DNA from 2 places in the Rhizobium sp. BK060 genome. Region 1 is predicted to be linked to the other one. Evidence: riboswitches for the same ligand, from Rfam matches in the RefSeq annotation. Region 1 holds a riboswitch; the other holds the start of a gene.

What was found. A riboswitch is a leader RNA that binds a small molecule or an ion and turns the genes downstream of it on or off. The one in region 1 is predicted to bind FMN.
Region 2: another riboswitch for FMN. It lies ahead of FHT71_RS28885 (DMT family transporter); the one in region 1 lies ahead of ribB (3,4-dihydroxy-2-butanone-4-phosphate synthase).

Annotation. Positions count from the first base shown of each region.
Region 1 is NZ_JACHYW010000007.1:204,291-211,693, reverse strand. Features, by position in the region: gene tpiA (triose-phosphate isomerase) at 1-525, shown strand, start outside; gene FHT71_RS10415 (glucose 1-dehydrogenase) at 597-1,379, shown strand; FMN riboswitch at 1,486-1,630, shown strand; gene ribB (3,4-dihydroxy-2-butanone-4-phosphate synthase) at 1,746-2,372, shown strand; gene FHT71_RS10405 (hypothetical protein) at 2,660-3,067, opposite strand; gene FHT71_RS10400 (hypothetical protein) at 3,271-3,486, opposite strand; gene FHT71_RS10395 (hypothetical protein) at 3,875-4,447, opposite strand; gene FHT71_RS10390 (hypothetical protein) at 4,494-4,769, opposite strand; gene FHT71_RS10385 (hypothetical protein) at 5,070-5,312, opposite strand; gene FHT71_RS32150 (hypothetical protein) at 6,067-6,198, shown strand; partial or broken gene FHT71_RS10375 (IS1595 family transposase) at 6,211-6,900, shown strand; gene FHT71_RS10370 (hypothetical protein) at 7,020-7,265, shown strand.
Region 2 is NZ_JACHYW010000040.1:13,376-20,778, reverse strand. Features, by position in the region: gene FHT71_RS28895 (aldo/keto reductase) at 148-1,134, shown strand; gene FHT71_RS28890 (esterase-like activity of phytase family protein) at 1,192-3,402, opposite strand; partial or broken gene FHT71_RS28885 (DMT family transporter) at 3,474-4,372, opposite strand; FMN riboswitch at 4,454-4,602, opposite strand; gene hupB (DNA-binding protein HupB) at 4,725-5,000, opposite strand; gene lon (endopeptidase La) at 5,208-7,403, opposite strand, start outside.

The DNA.
Region 1 (7,403 bases):
ACCGGAGACGTATCAGCGGAAATGCTCGTCGATGCGGGTGCGCGCTTCGTCATTCTCGGTCATTGCGAACGTCGCGTATTCCATTGCGAGAGTGATGCCGTCGTTTCGACCAAGGTCGCCGCCGCTCATGAGGCCGGACTGACCGCAATCATTTGTGTGGGCGAGACCCGCAGTGAACGCGATGACGGCAAGGCGATCGAAGTCGTCGGTGGACAGCTACGCGGTTCAATTCCAGCGGGTGCCACCAGTTCGAACGTGGCCATCGCATATGAACCGGTCTGGGCTATCGGAACTGGTCTGGTCCCGACCATAGATCAGATCGAGGAGATCCATTCTTCGATAAGACAAATGCTCGAAGAGCGGCTTGGCCTAGACGGGCGCAGGGTCAGGATTCTCTACGGTGGCTCCGTGAAGGCCTCGAATGCCGCCGACATCTTCGGGGCGGCAAATGTGGATGGAGCCTTGGTCGGAGGCGCATCGCTGAAGGCTCTAGAGTTTGCCGGGATCATTTCTGCAGCCGCTTGAAAAGGGGCATGACGCACTTGGGTTGCTTTGCGGCCGCCCGATATCGTCAGGCACCGCGAAAGGAAGAAACTATGAAACGCTTCGAAAACAAGACCGTCGTTATCACCGGAGGCAGTCGCGGCATCGGCGCTGGGATCGCCAAGCGCTTCGCAAGGGAAGGGGCCAATCTAGTGGTCTCCGCCAATGAAGAGACGGTCCATGCAGTCTCCGAGCAGATCAAGGTGGATGGCGGCAATGCCATTTCCTTCGTTGGAGACGTCACTGACAAGACCAGCGTCAAGGCACTCTATGACGCGGCGGAGAAGGCTTTCGGTACCGTCGACGTGTCGATCCAGAACGCCGGGGTCATCACCATCGCCCGCATCGAGGACATGACGGAAGGCGAGTGGGACAAAGTCATGGCGGTCAACACAAAGGGCGTATTCTTGTGCGCGCAAGAAGCAATTCTGCGCATGCGTAAGCATGGACGCGGCGGCCGCATCATCAACACCGCCTCCGGCCAAGCGCGCGACGGCTTCATTTATACGCCACACTACGCCGCATCGAAGATGGGCGTCGTCGGCATTACCCAGAGCCTCGCAAAGGAAGTCGCGACCGAAGGTATCACCGTCAACGCGTTCTGCCCTGGCATCATCGAGACTGACATGTGGGCCTATAACGACCAGGCGTGGGGCAAGCTCCTGGGCAACTATGGCCCTGGGGAGCTGATGAAGGAGTGGGTCGAAGGTATTCCGATGAAGCGGGCCGGATCTGGCGAGGACGTCGCCGGTCTGGTCACCTTCCTTGCCAGCGACGACGCCGCCTACATCACCGGCCAAACCATCAATGTCGATGGCGGTTTGATCATGTCGTAACTTCATTCGACAATGGGGAACGGTGCGTTCACCAGGAGAACCGGGTTCCCGATGGTTGAACTGCTGGAAGCCTCTTGCAGAACCAGGCACCGATTGCTTATGTTAAAGACGTTCTCAGGGCGGGGTGAAAATCCCCACCGGCGGTATCGAGGCAACTCGGAGCCCGCGAGCGCCTTCGCTAAAACGAAGGGTCAGCAGATCCGGTGAGATGCCGGAGCCGACGGTCATAGTCCGGATGGAAGAGAGCAACGCAGCGGAACCGCGTGATGAGCGGCGTTTCCTATGCTTGTTCGCCCAAGGGAAAAACGGTGGCTCTAACAGGCCATGCTCGCCGCTAAAAGCGGCTAACCCTTGAAAGGCAAAAGGATGGCAATTTCCAAGATCGACGAGGCGGTGGCCGCAATTACACGTGGCGAGATCGTGGTCGTCGTCGATGATCGCGACCGGGAAAATGAAGGCGATTTGGTGATCGCTTCGCAAGCAGTTACGCCGGAATCGATCGCGTTCATGATGAACTACGCCCGCGGCCTTATCTGCGTCGCGATGGAAGGCGAGAGGCTCGATGAACTCGACATTCCATTGATGGTGCCGCGCAATACCGAAGTTCTCAAGACTGCATTCACCGTCTCGGTGGACTACATCCCTGAAACGACGACAGGCATATCCGCTGCCGATCGCGCTGCAACCGTGCGAGCTCTTGTCACGGACGGCTCACGTCCAGAGGATTTTGCACGGCCGGGGCATATCTTCCCGCTTAGAGCCCATCCGCATGGCGTCCTTTCCCGCCCCGGGCACACGGAAGCGGCCGTTGACCTTGCAAGGCTTGCGGGCCTGTTTCCATCAGGTGTGATTTGCGAGGTTGCCAACGACGACGGAACAATGGCTCGATTGCCAGAGCTTGAAGCGTTTGCCGAACGGCACGGTCTTCATCTGATTACGATCGAAGACCTCATCGCATACAGGGCCGAGAGCCTACCCGTCAAGGCAGCCTGATCGACCCTGCGGAGTGCCAGCTGGTACTCGTGGCCTCAGCATGGTGGCGCGCCGGAGGCGAAGCAGTTCTTCTCGCGCCACCAACAAAACGTTCGCAGTCGAGTAAGCGTGTTTCCGGTCTGGCAAGGGTACAGCCCAACGCAAACGTGAAGGATGTCGCGAACGTCCCGAGGCCAAGACCAGCGATTTCGGCAGCGCAGCACATTAACATTCTATCTGCAAACTCTTGCAGTTGCTTATGGAGTCTTCGCCCGCTGAGCGTAGGATCGTCCGGTTTTCACGTCCTTTTATGCCATATCCTTGCGGAGCCGCAACCGGCCCTCTATGCGGATGCCTATCCGGCCGCGGCCGAGGCGAACCAGCCGTATCGGAAGCTGCTTTTCGTCCAACCGGCGACGCAGAAGAAGCAGCCGCGTTTCCAGGTTGTCCTTGAACTCCGGCAGCTTCAGTGCCGCATCGAGCCGGATCTCGCGGTTGGTGAATTCGAGCGTGCCGTTTGCCAGATGCTGTTCGAGCATGGAGACAAGAAGCCGGCCCGCGATTCCCTTGATAACATAGTCGCCGTCGACGAAAACGCTGTCGTCAAAGCTGTGATGAACGACCCGAATCATCTGTTCCGAAGCCGAGTGTTCGGCCGGAGCGACCCGGTGAGAGCCGGTCTTCAGTGGGAGCTTTTCGCCCAGCGCCAGAGCCACCGCCGCTTGTCTGGCGACGATGAAAGCGCGACCTCGTCCTCGGCGGTGAAAGCCCGCCGTTCCGCGCTTTCGAGAAAGAGAACGCCGCGAACCGTGCCTCCGGCGACAAGCGGCAACGGCAATCTGGCTCATCGCATCCGGCATGCCTGGGAGGCCGGCCCGCCCAAATTGGTATCCAACGGCAAGGGCTCTCAGTCACGACGTCATCGCTGAAGCCGGTTCCTTCGCTCCAACAGGAGCTCGTGCTCGACCAGCCGCTTACCTGCGGCACTGAGGCCTGTTTCGCCGACCATTTCCTCGGTTATGCCGAGCGCCTTGAATTTCCGGCCCTGATCGGTCGCAAGGGCAGCGTGCTCGCGCCTGTAAAGCTGCAAGAGGCTGCTCCATTCGGCGTAAGTGAAGTCTCTCCGGGCGATCATGATAAGTGCCTCTCTGTCCAGATCTACGATAGCACGATTTCTCTTTTGAAGGCAGTGCACAGCCTATCATCGAATAGGTGCTCAATTACCGCCCTCTAGGCTCCAGCGGTCGCGGCAAACCGAGGGCGATGGGCACAGCTCATGTCGTTGCAGTTGTCGAAGAGGACGACCTGACCCCTGGTCGCAGCGAAGAACCGCAGTGTAGGTTCCTCAAACAAAGCGCCGTCGTCAAGAGGCGGCAAGCACTCGAACGAGTACGACGTAAAATGCCACAATTCGATCGCTTTGGTAGCATGGCAGTGGAATGTCGTAAGGCGACATTCCACGAGGGCGGCTTCGCCGTCGCTCATTATGGCGATCTGGGAAAGCTAGGGGAGACCAGCGAGTTCTATTGAGCTTTGATCCGCGCCTCGATTAATCTCAATTCGAAGCGGTGATAGCGTTGCCGCGCAAAATATCCGTTCAACTCCTGCAGAGCCAGCGACGTAGGTTCGCCTCGAAGCGATGCACCTGAAATCCGCGCTTCTTGGGCCGCGATTTCGATGTCATCATGTTTCAGGTATTTTCGCGCTAGCGCCAAGTCGGCTTGTAATTGATCATTCTCTGAAGAGACAGTCTCTTGGGGCGCCGCAGCTTGCAAGGCGGAGCCTGCGTATGTCTCGTTTGCAGCAGGAATTCTGGTCATTGGAATACCCTGAATAGCTTGGCGATTTTTGTTGATGGGTTTGTACAGCACCGTTTCCACCGGAACATAGCCGAAGTGCTTTCCAAGTTCGCCGGACAGAACACCACGGTCCGTGATGCCTTGCCTGACCAACTTCACCAACAGCTGCGCGGCCGGGTCGGGCTGGTCACCGTCCGTGGGTGTGACCTGTCCGGTGTATCCGGCCTCCTCTAGCACGCTTTGAACAAGCGTTTCCTCTTCGTTCGTTTGGCCAGACTTCTTTTGATCGTAAGGCATGCTGCCTCCTATTCCGCGGTCCGATATGCCACTGCGTTGAGTTGGCTTATTTTCTCGAGCTTGGCTGCCTGCTGAACTGAAAGGCGGCGAGGGCAGATATGGCTCGATGAACGATCTGGGCCGAGCCGATCGCGTTGTTGCCAGCAACATGGCTGCAATGGGCCTGTACGATACGCTCGATTTCGTCCAATCTCAGGGCCATGATGCTGTCGCCAGCCGCAGCGGATTTTTTCGACCCAAATCTCAGGTACGACGACAGTTGTTGAAGGACTGCAATGCGCTCGTCTACATTCATCCCAGTAATTTTGGGTAGATCATCCATCGTGTTGTCTCCAGCTTCGGCAGGGAGATGTCCGATGGGCGATCCAGATGAAATGCTTTGAATTATCCGTCGGGTACAGACCCATATTCATAAGTGGCGTTGATCCAGTAGCAATACAATGGAGGGTGCCAGAAATACGCCGCCGGGCCGGGCCAACTTACCTTTTGCAAAATTCACCACGGAGGACGCCTTACGTTCGGGCGCGGGCGACTCTACTTGCAAAGATCCAGTATCGCCGCCTCTGCGTATGGCGCAAAAGGGTTACTGTTGCCAGCAGAGGCTTCGGCGATAAGGAAATACTCAGCCTGGGCCCGAGGGCGAGTTTGAATTTGCCGGTAAGAACTGCAGCCGAACGGGCGAGGCCAGATAAAGGACATAGCGCTCGGCAGCATCCGCCAGCGCCAGCGCTGCCTCCCCCTCCCGCCATCCTGCATTTATTGCTGAAATCACAATGGTCCGGGCGATCTCATCAAATACATGACAACACTCTGCCTCTCGGCGCAGATCATCAACATTGAAATGAGGTGATGTAATTTTTTGCATATTTTGTCTCCGTGCGTCAGGAGCGGTATTCCAGCGCCACGCCGCGAATAGCGACCGGGCCTATCATGACCGCCAGATAGACCTTGACCAATATTTTGCGGCTATGTTTGAGGATAAAAGTCGGAAGACATGGGTGTCCTCCTTTCGGTCGGGGCAAGGGTGGGGGACCCTAAACAGCAGAGCCCTGATAATTGCTGCCGAGGCCGAAAAGATGCGCCTTCGAATGAAGTGAAGCAAGTTTATTTATGCGAGTTGTCTCACATGTCCTTGAACGTTCGACTCGCCGCAGCGCATTGTAGCAACTGCCACCAGCACTAAATCCGATCGACTCCCGCTGATCGCGCTGGTATGGTCCGCGGCATGTTCAGGATCATACGAATACGCCAACGCTGACCTTCCGCTCGCCGACCCGGCGAGGTCCCGTCGTATCGCGTATATTTCTGGGAATTGAACATGGTCTCCGACAACCTGCCGTCCGTCATTCCGCAGCCGCGCAAAGCCGCGCCCGATCTGGAGGTTCTCCGGAGGGTAGAAATATTGGGGCAACCAGCACTTCCTGCTGTCCCCGTATTGCCGGACGTTTACGCTTAACCATCTCCGGTCGTTCGACGAAGCCAAGTCCTACAAGGCCTTCTGCCTCATCCGCTGGCCGGCGACCGAGGGACGCCCGACCTGCGTCCGTTGCTCGCACGCGACCTGCTGGGAGATCCGGCGTCGACGCTTTAAGTGTCAGGCCTGCCGCCGGGAGTTCTCGGTGACGACGGGCACCGTATTCGCGTTCCGTAAGATGAGCTTCCAGGACATCCTGGCGGGCCTCTGGTTCTCGGTGAACAGCGTGAAGGGCAAGAGCGCCCTTCAGCTCTCCCGTGAGCTCGGCGTCCAATAGAAGACGGCCCGGGTCCTGCTTATGAAGATGCGCGAGGCCGTGGCGACCAGACGCTTCCGGATGATGCTCGAGGGCGAGATCCACATTGACGGCAACTATGCCGGCGGCCACGTCAAGCAGAAGAACCGCAAGGAAGAGCGGATCGACCGACGCCGCGGCGAGTACCAGAACTTCAAGCGCCTCACGATCCTGACGCTGCGCGAGAAGACGCCGTTCGGCCGCGGCCGCGAGCAGACCCTGACGCGCGTCACCCGGAGCGAGGATCCGAACGAGGCCTGGGAGTTCTTCAAGAAGCATGACAGCAAGGGGTCGCGCATCCATGGCGACGAACACTTCTCGTACGACGACCTCGCTGGTCTGCAGGACTTGTTCCGTGTCAACCACAGCAAGGAGTACCAGACGAAGGGCGCGGTCAACACCAACCACGTCGAAAGCTTCTTCAGCCGCATCCAGCGAGCCTACGTCGGCATCCACCATCGCTTCTCGGTCCGGTATTTCGACTGGTACGCGGCCGAGATCGCCTGGCGTGAGGACAATCGCCACGTCGACAATGGCATGCTGCTATGGGGAATGATCCACTTCGCCATGTCGGGGAAGACGTCGCGGAACCTGTGCGGCTACTGGCAGGGAAACCATCCACCAAACCTTGTATGGGAGGGCGGGGAGAACCCCGATGAACAGGCGGCCGATACGCATGTGTGAAGGCTTTGGTAATCTCCTGATTGTTATAGGAAAGTCTTCGCACGTTGCAGTGTCAGATCACATCAAAGAAGAAATTATGAAGCCTCGGTTCCTACTGAGTCCACTGGGACTCTTGATCAATGGAAGGTCTTGCGAAACACACGATCTATAACGCAAGTAGCAGAAATTATGGCGCATACAACGCCACCATCAAAACGCAAGATGGCGAATTCTACACGACGTTCTTCACCATGGAGCGTCAGCGTGGCAGTTGGGATGGACAGCGTCACAGGTTCATGGTGACAGTAGAAAGCGCCTATTTCGATCCGCAGCTAGGCCATAATAAAAGGGTAACGCTTGCGGGCGTCTTTGCAAAGCTAAACTGAGCTTTTGCTAGAAAGCATCAAGGGGGCCACCTTTCGGTAAGCCCCCTCGGGGTCTCGACAACTCTTCGAACTTGCGTTCTATCCGCTATACCAGCCGGATCGCTTTCGCGACGGTGAGAACGCCTCCCAGTCGATCAG
Region 2 (7,403 bases), on a different contig from region 1:
CAGAGCGCGCTCCGAATCGTGGCGTTCATGTCGCTCCGCAGAAGAAATGGCGGCGCTCCGGCGATGCCGCCCTATCTCAGCTGCAGGCGCTTGCTCCTTGCCTGGGCGACTGCTAGGGCGAGGCATTTCATCACGCGGAGGATTTCCATGAAACAGCATTCTTTCGGCCACCTGCCCCATACCGTCACGAATATCGGCTTCGGCGCATGGCAGATCGGCGGCGCCTGGGGCGATGTCAGCGAAGCCGACGGCCGCGACGCCCTGAATGCGGCGCTCGACGCCGGCATGACCTTCATCGACACCGCCGACGTCTATGGCGACGGCCGATCGGAAAAGATCATTGCCGACGTTCTTGCGAGCCGTGGCGGCGAACGGCCGATGGTTGCGACCAAGGCAGGGCGCCGGCTGAACCCGCATGTCGCCGATGGCTACACCAAGGCCAACCTCGAAGGCTTCATCGATCGCAGTCTCAAGAATCTGCGCGTCGACGGCCTCGACCTCGTGCAGTTGCACTGCCCTCCGACAGAAGTGCTTTATCGCCCGGAGGTCTTCGAAGCCCTGAATGAGCTGCAGAAGGCCGGCAAGATCATGGGCTACGGCGTCAGCGTCGAGAAGGTCGAGGAAGCGCTGAAGGCGATCGAGTATCCTGGCGTCGTCAGCATCCAGATCATCTATAACATCTTCCGTCAGCGGCCCGATCACCTGTTTTTCCAGGAGGCGCGGCGGAAGAACATCGCCGTCATCGCCCGCGTGCCGCTTGCAAGTGGTCTGCTCTCCGGAAAGATCACCCGCGATACGAAGTTTGCGAGCGACGATCACCGCAATTTCAATCGTCACGGCGAGGCATTCGATGTCGGTGAGACGTTCGCTGGCGTTCCCTTCGAGGTCGGCCTGCAGGCGGTGGAGGAAGTGCGCAAGCTCGTTCCCGCTGGCGCGACGATGGCGGCCTTCGCGCTGCGTTGGATCCTGATGAGCGATGCAGTCACCGTCGTCATTCCGGGTGCACGCAATGCCGAACAGGCACGCGCCAACGCGGCGGCGGCAAGTCTCGCGCCGCTCTCGCATGAGGTGATGGACGCCACACGCGAGATCTACGAGCGCCTCGTCGCTCCTTATGTCCACCAGCGCTGGTAAAGCAGCCGCAAGAAAAATGGCCGGGCGTAGACCCGGCCATTCTGTTTCATGCCAATCTCAGTTTGTGCCAACGAGATTGACCTGGAAGAACAGAGTTTCGCCCGAGGAATCATCGACGCCGTCATTGTCCGTGACCGCGTAGGCCTTGCCGGAGGCATCGAAAACGAAGCCCTCGAGCTTGTCGAGGACATAGCCATTGGTGGCGGTCTTCAGCTCCGGAAGGAAGTCGTGGGCTTCAATCTTCTTGACGACCGGCAGTTCGCCACCGAGCTTGGCGGGCTTCAGGTCCGATATCGCTACCTTGTAGAGCTTCTTCAGTCTCGCTGCGTCGCCGACAAGGTTATCGCGTTCGATGATGTAGACGCTATCGCCATGAGCGGAGATTTCGGAGAGACCAATCCAGCCCGCTTCGGATTTGTCGAGCGGATAGCGGACGGCACCCCACTCCTTGCTTTTCGGATTGTAGGAAACAAGTTTGACAAGGCCCTTCTCGTCATCCTTCCACTCGCGCTGGACGGCCATCCAGAGCGTCGCGTCGTCGCCGGAGCCGACGATCGTCACACCTTCGAAGCCGTAGCGGATTTCGTTCGCTGCCAATTCTTTGGGAAGTGAGATCTCTTCCTTGATCTCGCCTTTCGGATTGACGTGATAGAGAGCGTGCGGCACCAGCTTCTCAGTGTTGCCTTCGGACGCCAGCCAGAACCAGCCCTTTTCATCAACGGCCACACCCTCGATGTCGAGCTTCTGTGCCGGTTGGCCGTCGCGCTTTACGGTCAGCGTTTCGGTGATCACGGCCGGCTTCCTGGTTGCGTCGATCGTGTAGATCGTCGGCTGCATGCCGAGGACACTATCGCTGACGGCAAACAGCTGTCCCGACTTTTCCGGAACGGCAGCAAGACCGGAAAGCGCCGCGAAGCCGACCGGGTTGCTATCCTTCTCGGCCGCAACGATCTGCGGATAGGCCGCCTCGCCCTCGGCGAGTTCGTAGAGCATCACGTGCGACCGTGGGCCGCCGTCCTCGCCAAGATCGACTTCGTTGGCGGTCGCGAGGAGATTGCGCGTCGGTACGGCCACAGCGCCTTCAGGTGAAACGCCGGACGGAAGAATCTGGACCAGTTCAGGCTCCGCACCGGTATCCCTGTAGACGCCGACGACAGAGGCGCGCTCTGCGAGCAGGAATATGTATTTCTGGCCTCCGATCGTCGCCACTTCCAGACCTTCCGGCTCGACGCCCTTGGCGGATGAACGCTTGTCCGGATAGTGGCCGATATTGGCGACGGCACGTTCGAAGGAAGCACCGGATTCGTAGAGCACCTTGCCGGTCTTGTCGAAAATCGTGAAACCGCGCGAGCCGCCTTGATAGTCGCCTTCGTTGGCAACGACCAGGCGGTTATTGTCGAGCCACTTCACCGCGTCAGGCTCACGGGGGGTGCCCTTGAGTTCGCCGGTGAACTTCAGGGCACCATCGCGTTTGGTGTCGATGCCGGCCAGATCGACACTGCCAGCGGAGAAGTGCGTCTTCACCGTTGCAGTTGCCGCGTCAATGATGACGATTTCGTTGTTTTCCTGAAGGGTCAGGGCAATCTCGTTCTGGTCGTTGAACGAGACGAATTCTGGTTCCGGATCTTCGGGCGCAATGCCCGCAAGGCCTGTCAGCGTGACGTGCTTGATCGAGCTGCAATCGACCGTGCCGTTCTTGACTTGGAACACGGCGAGCTCGCCTGCCGGCATCTGTGGAATCTTGCCGTCGTTCACCTCTTCGTCACGCTCGTTTTCGATCGCGATCGCGCCGAGCGTCTTGTCCTTGTTGAGTGCGATCGAATCCGGCTGGCCGCCGAGATCGCAGCTGCTCTCGACCTTCTTGGTTGCAACGTCGACGATCGCAAGGCGCCCCGAGGGCTTCGCCTTGCTCTCTGACGTATTGACGGCCACCAGCGCCTTGCCGGCGGCGGACGTCACGGAGGTCGGCTCGCCGTCCATCATCAGCGCGCCCCCGGCCTTCGGCGCCTTGGCGTCTGAGATATCGACAAATCCGATCGCACCGAGCGGGCTATCGCTATAGATCAGCGTCATGCCGTCGTCGGTGGCCGTGATTATTTCCGCCGAAGTGGCCGAAAGCTTGTCTTTTCCCTCGGGCAGGTTGGATGCCACCGGAAAAGTTGCGATGCGGTTGAAAACGGGCTCTGCGGCGGCCGGAAACGCGGCCGTCGTCAGAAGCGCTGCAACGAGCACTGTCTTGCGCGATAGAGTTGTCATGAAATCCCCCATGAATTCAAACAAAGGGGTTTTGCGGGATAGGCATGACACCGGAATGACACTGCCGTCACATTCTGACTGCGCTAGCCGGTCTCCCGTTCCTTCTTCATTTCGTTCCTCATGATGAAGAGCGATGCACCAAGGATCAGCATCGCCCCCAACCACAAATAGCCGGTCGGCGCATAACCAAAGACCAACCAGCCGGCGAAAACATTGAGCGGCAGCTTGAGATCGTCGAAGGGCTGGATGTAGGCGGCATCGGCCGTTGAATAGGCAAGTGTCAAGAAATACTGGGCCATCACGGTGAGGAGGCCTGCCGCAACGAAAAGCAGGAGCGTCATACCGGAAGGGATGCTGAATCCCGCGGCGACCGCCAATCCGCCGTTGATGGGCGTCAGGAGAGCCAGCAGCCAGACGGTGATGGTTTCCGGCCGTTCGACCCCGGTAAGCTCTTGGTGATCAGCGACGAGGCACCCCAGAGAAGCGCCGAGAGGATTGGAAGGAGCGCCGCCCAACTGAAGCTGTCCGACCAGGGCTGCAGGATGATCATCGCTCCGACGAAGCCGGTGCCAGTCGCCACCCACCGTGCGAGGCCGATGTATTCACCAAGGAAGATGCGTGCGCCCATGATGATGAAGAATGGCGAAGTCATTACCAGGGCGATCGCCTGCCAGATCGGCACGGACGCAAGCCCTGCGACCCAGGTCATCACACCGAAGGCTGCCAAGGCGACACGCACGACGTGACGCCAAGGATAGCGCGTTCGCATTGCTCCAAAGCCGACGCGCCGGAGAAAGGGCAACGAGAAGACCAGCGCAAAGGCATATTGCCAGAAGGCTGCAGAGGCGGAGGGGAAGGCGAGCCTCATCGTCAGCCATTGCGTGACGACATTGAGGATCGAGAAGGCGATGCCTGCAGCGACCATCCAGGCAGCGCCGATCATTGCTCGCGAAGCAGAAAATGTAGGGGAAGTCTGATTCATGTTTTCTTTCCGAAACCAACACAAATCAGGACGCATGAGCGCGATACCGCAGCCAGGACAGAATTCGCCCTCGCCCGCTCCGCTCATTCTCTTTCATCCGGACTGTAACCGTCGGCTCCGGAATTGCACCGGATCTGCTGACCCTTTCGACACCGGCCAAAAGGCGCTCGCGGACTTGAGCCGAGGCCCTTACCGCCGGTGGGGACTTTCACCCCGCCCTGAGAACAGTATTTTCGTAAGACATACCTCGCGTGCCGACAAGTCCGCGAAATACAAAAAGGGTCCGGCCGTGGCCGAACCCTTCGAAACTTGCACCGCCGGTCTCGTTGCCCGGCCGACAAGCAAATTCATATCAGCCGTTAACGGCGTCCTTCAGGCCCTTGCCGGGCGTGAACTTCGGCACGTTGCGAGCCGGAATATCGACTTCAGCGCCGGTGGACGGGTTGCGGCCCTTCGTGGCTGCGCGATGGGAGACGGTGAAGCTACCAAAACCAGCGAGGCGAACGTCGCCCTTGCCCTTCAGTTCAGCCTGGACGACTTCGAAAACAGCATCAACTGCGGAAGCAGCGTCGGTCTTCGAGAGTCCTGCCTTTTCGGCAACTGCGGACACGAGTTCATTCTTGTTCATGTTTCCACCCCTTTCTAAATGGTTCGAAACGACTCAAATCTATAAGCTAGGCACAGAATAGAGTTCATCAGGCCCGCCGCACCCCAAAGACCCTGCAAATCAAGGAAATGCAAGCACCTGCGTGTCAATTTCACAAAAAAAGGCTGGCGAAAACACCAGCCTTTTCAGGGTTTTTAAGCAATTGGGCACGAATGTGGCAAACAAAGCTCAGTGAGCTATGGTTGCACCTGTTTCATCGAGCCCTTCGACCGTTGCAATGACCGGCGTTTCCACCGTGCCATCCCACTCGATCGCTTCCGGTCTGCGGACCAGCGCATGCTTGATCACCTCGCCCATGCGGGACACCGGGATGATCTCCATGTTGTTCTTCACGTTGTCCGGAATCTCCGCCAAATCCTTGGCGTTTTCTTCCGGGATCAGCACCTTCTTGATGCCACCGCGAAGCGCTGCGAGCAGCTTTTCCTTCAGGCCGCCGATTGGCAGAACACGACCGCGAAGAGTAATCTCACCAGTCATGGCCACATTCTTGTCGACCGGGATACCGGTCATGATCGAGACGATTGCGGTTGCCATGGCAACACCGGCCGACGGACCATCCTTCGGCGTCGCACCTTCCGGCACGTGCACGTGGATGTCGCTCTTGTCGAAGCGCGGCGGCTCGATGCCGAAATCGACAGCGCGCGAGCGGACGTAAGATGCCGCTGCGGAGATCGACTCCTTCATGACTTCCTTCAGGTTGCCGGTCACGGTCATCCGACCCTTGCCCGGCATCATGACGCCTTCGATCGTCAGCAGTTCGCCGCCGACTTCCGTCCAGGCCAGACCGGTGACCACGCCGACCTGATCTTCGCGTTCTGCTTCGCCGTGGCGGAAGCGCGGAACGCCCAGATAGTCGTCGATGTTTTCGGCCGTCACATGAACGGACTTCGTCTTGCCCTTGATGATCTCGGTCACCGCCTTGCGGGCGAGCTTCATCAATTCGCGTTCGAAGTTACGAACACCGGCTTCGCGGGTGTACTGCTGGCTGATCGCCATCAGGGCATCGTCGCTGACCGAGAATTCATTCGGCTGCAGAGCATGCTCCTTGATGGCCTTCGGCAGCAGGTGTCGCTTGGCGATCTCACGCTTTTCGTCTTCGGTGTAGCCGGCGATGCGGATGACTTCCATGCGGTCCATCAAGGGCGCCGGAATGTTCAGCGTGTTCGCCGTCGTGATGAACATCACGTCCGACAGGTCGTATTCGACCTCCAGGTAGTGATCCATGAAGGTCGAGTTCTGAGCCGGATCCAGCACCTCGAGCAGAGCAGACGACGGATCGCCGCGGAAATCCTGACCCATCTTGTCGATCTCGTCGAGCAGGAAGAGCGGATTGGACTTCTTCGCCTTCTTCATCGATTGGATGACCTTGCCGGGCATCGAACCGATGTAGGTGCGACGGTGACCGCGGATTTCAGCTTCGTCGCGAACGCCGCCGAGCGCCATGCGGACATACTCACGGCCAGTCGCCTTGGCGATAGACTGGGCAAGAGAGGTCTTGCCGACGCCCGGAGGGCCGACGAGGCACAGGATCGGACCCTTGATCTTGGTCGCGCGAGCCTGAACAGCCAGGTACTCGACGATGCGCTCCTTGACCTTGTCGAGACCGAAGTGATCGGCTTCGAGGATCTTCTCGGCGTTGTTGAGGTCCGTCTTGATCTTCGACTTCTTGCCCCACGGAATGCCGAGCAGCCAGTCGAGGTAGTTGCGGACAACAGTCGCTTCGGCCGACATCGGGCTCATTTGCCGCAACTTCTTCAGCTCGGCATCGGCCTTTTCGCGTGCTTCTTTCGACAGCTTCGTCTTGGAGATGCGTTCTTCCAGTTCGGCCATCTCGTCGCGGCCTTCCTCGCCGTCGCCGAGCTCCTTCTGGATCGCCTTCATCTGCTCATTCAGGTAGTACTCGCGCTGGGTTTTCTCCATCTGGCGCTTGACGCGCGAACGGATGCGCTTTTCGACCTGCAGGACCGAGATCTCGCCTTCCATGAAGCCGAGCGCCTTTTCGAGGCGTGCCTTGACACTGGTGGTTTCCAGCATCTCCTGCTTCTCGGTGATCTTGATCGACAGGTGCGACGCAACCGTGTCGGCGAGCTTCGAGTAGTCGTCGATCTGGCTAGCGGCGCCAACGACCTCAGGCGAGATCTTCTTGTTGAGCTTTACGTAGCTCTCGAATTCGGACACGACCGAGCGGCTGAGCGCTTCCAGTTCGACCGGATCGTCATGCGGCTCTTCGAGAACATGGCCAAGGGCTTCATAAAAGTCCTCGCGATCGGTGTAGGCGTCGATCTCGGCGCGTGCGCGACCTTCGACCAGAACCTTGACGGTGCCATCAGGCAGCTTCAGCAGCTGCAGCACGTTGGCGACGGT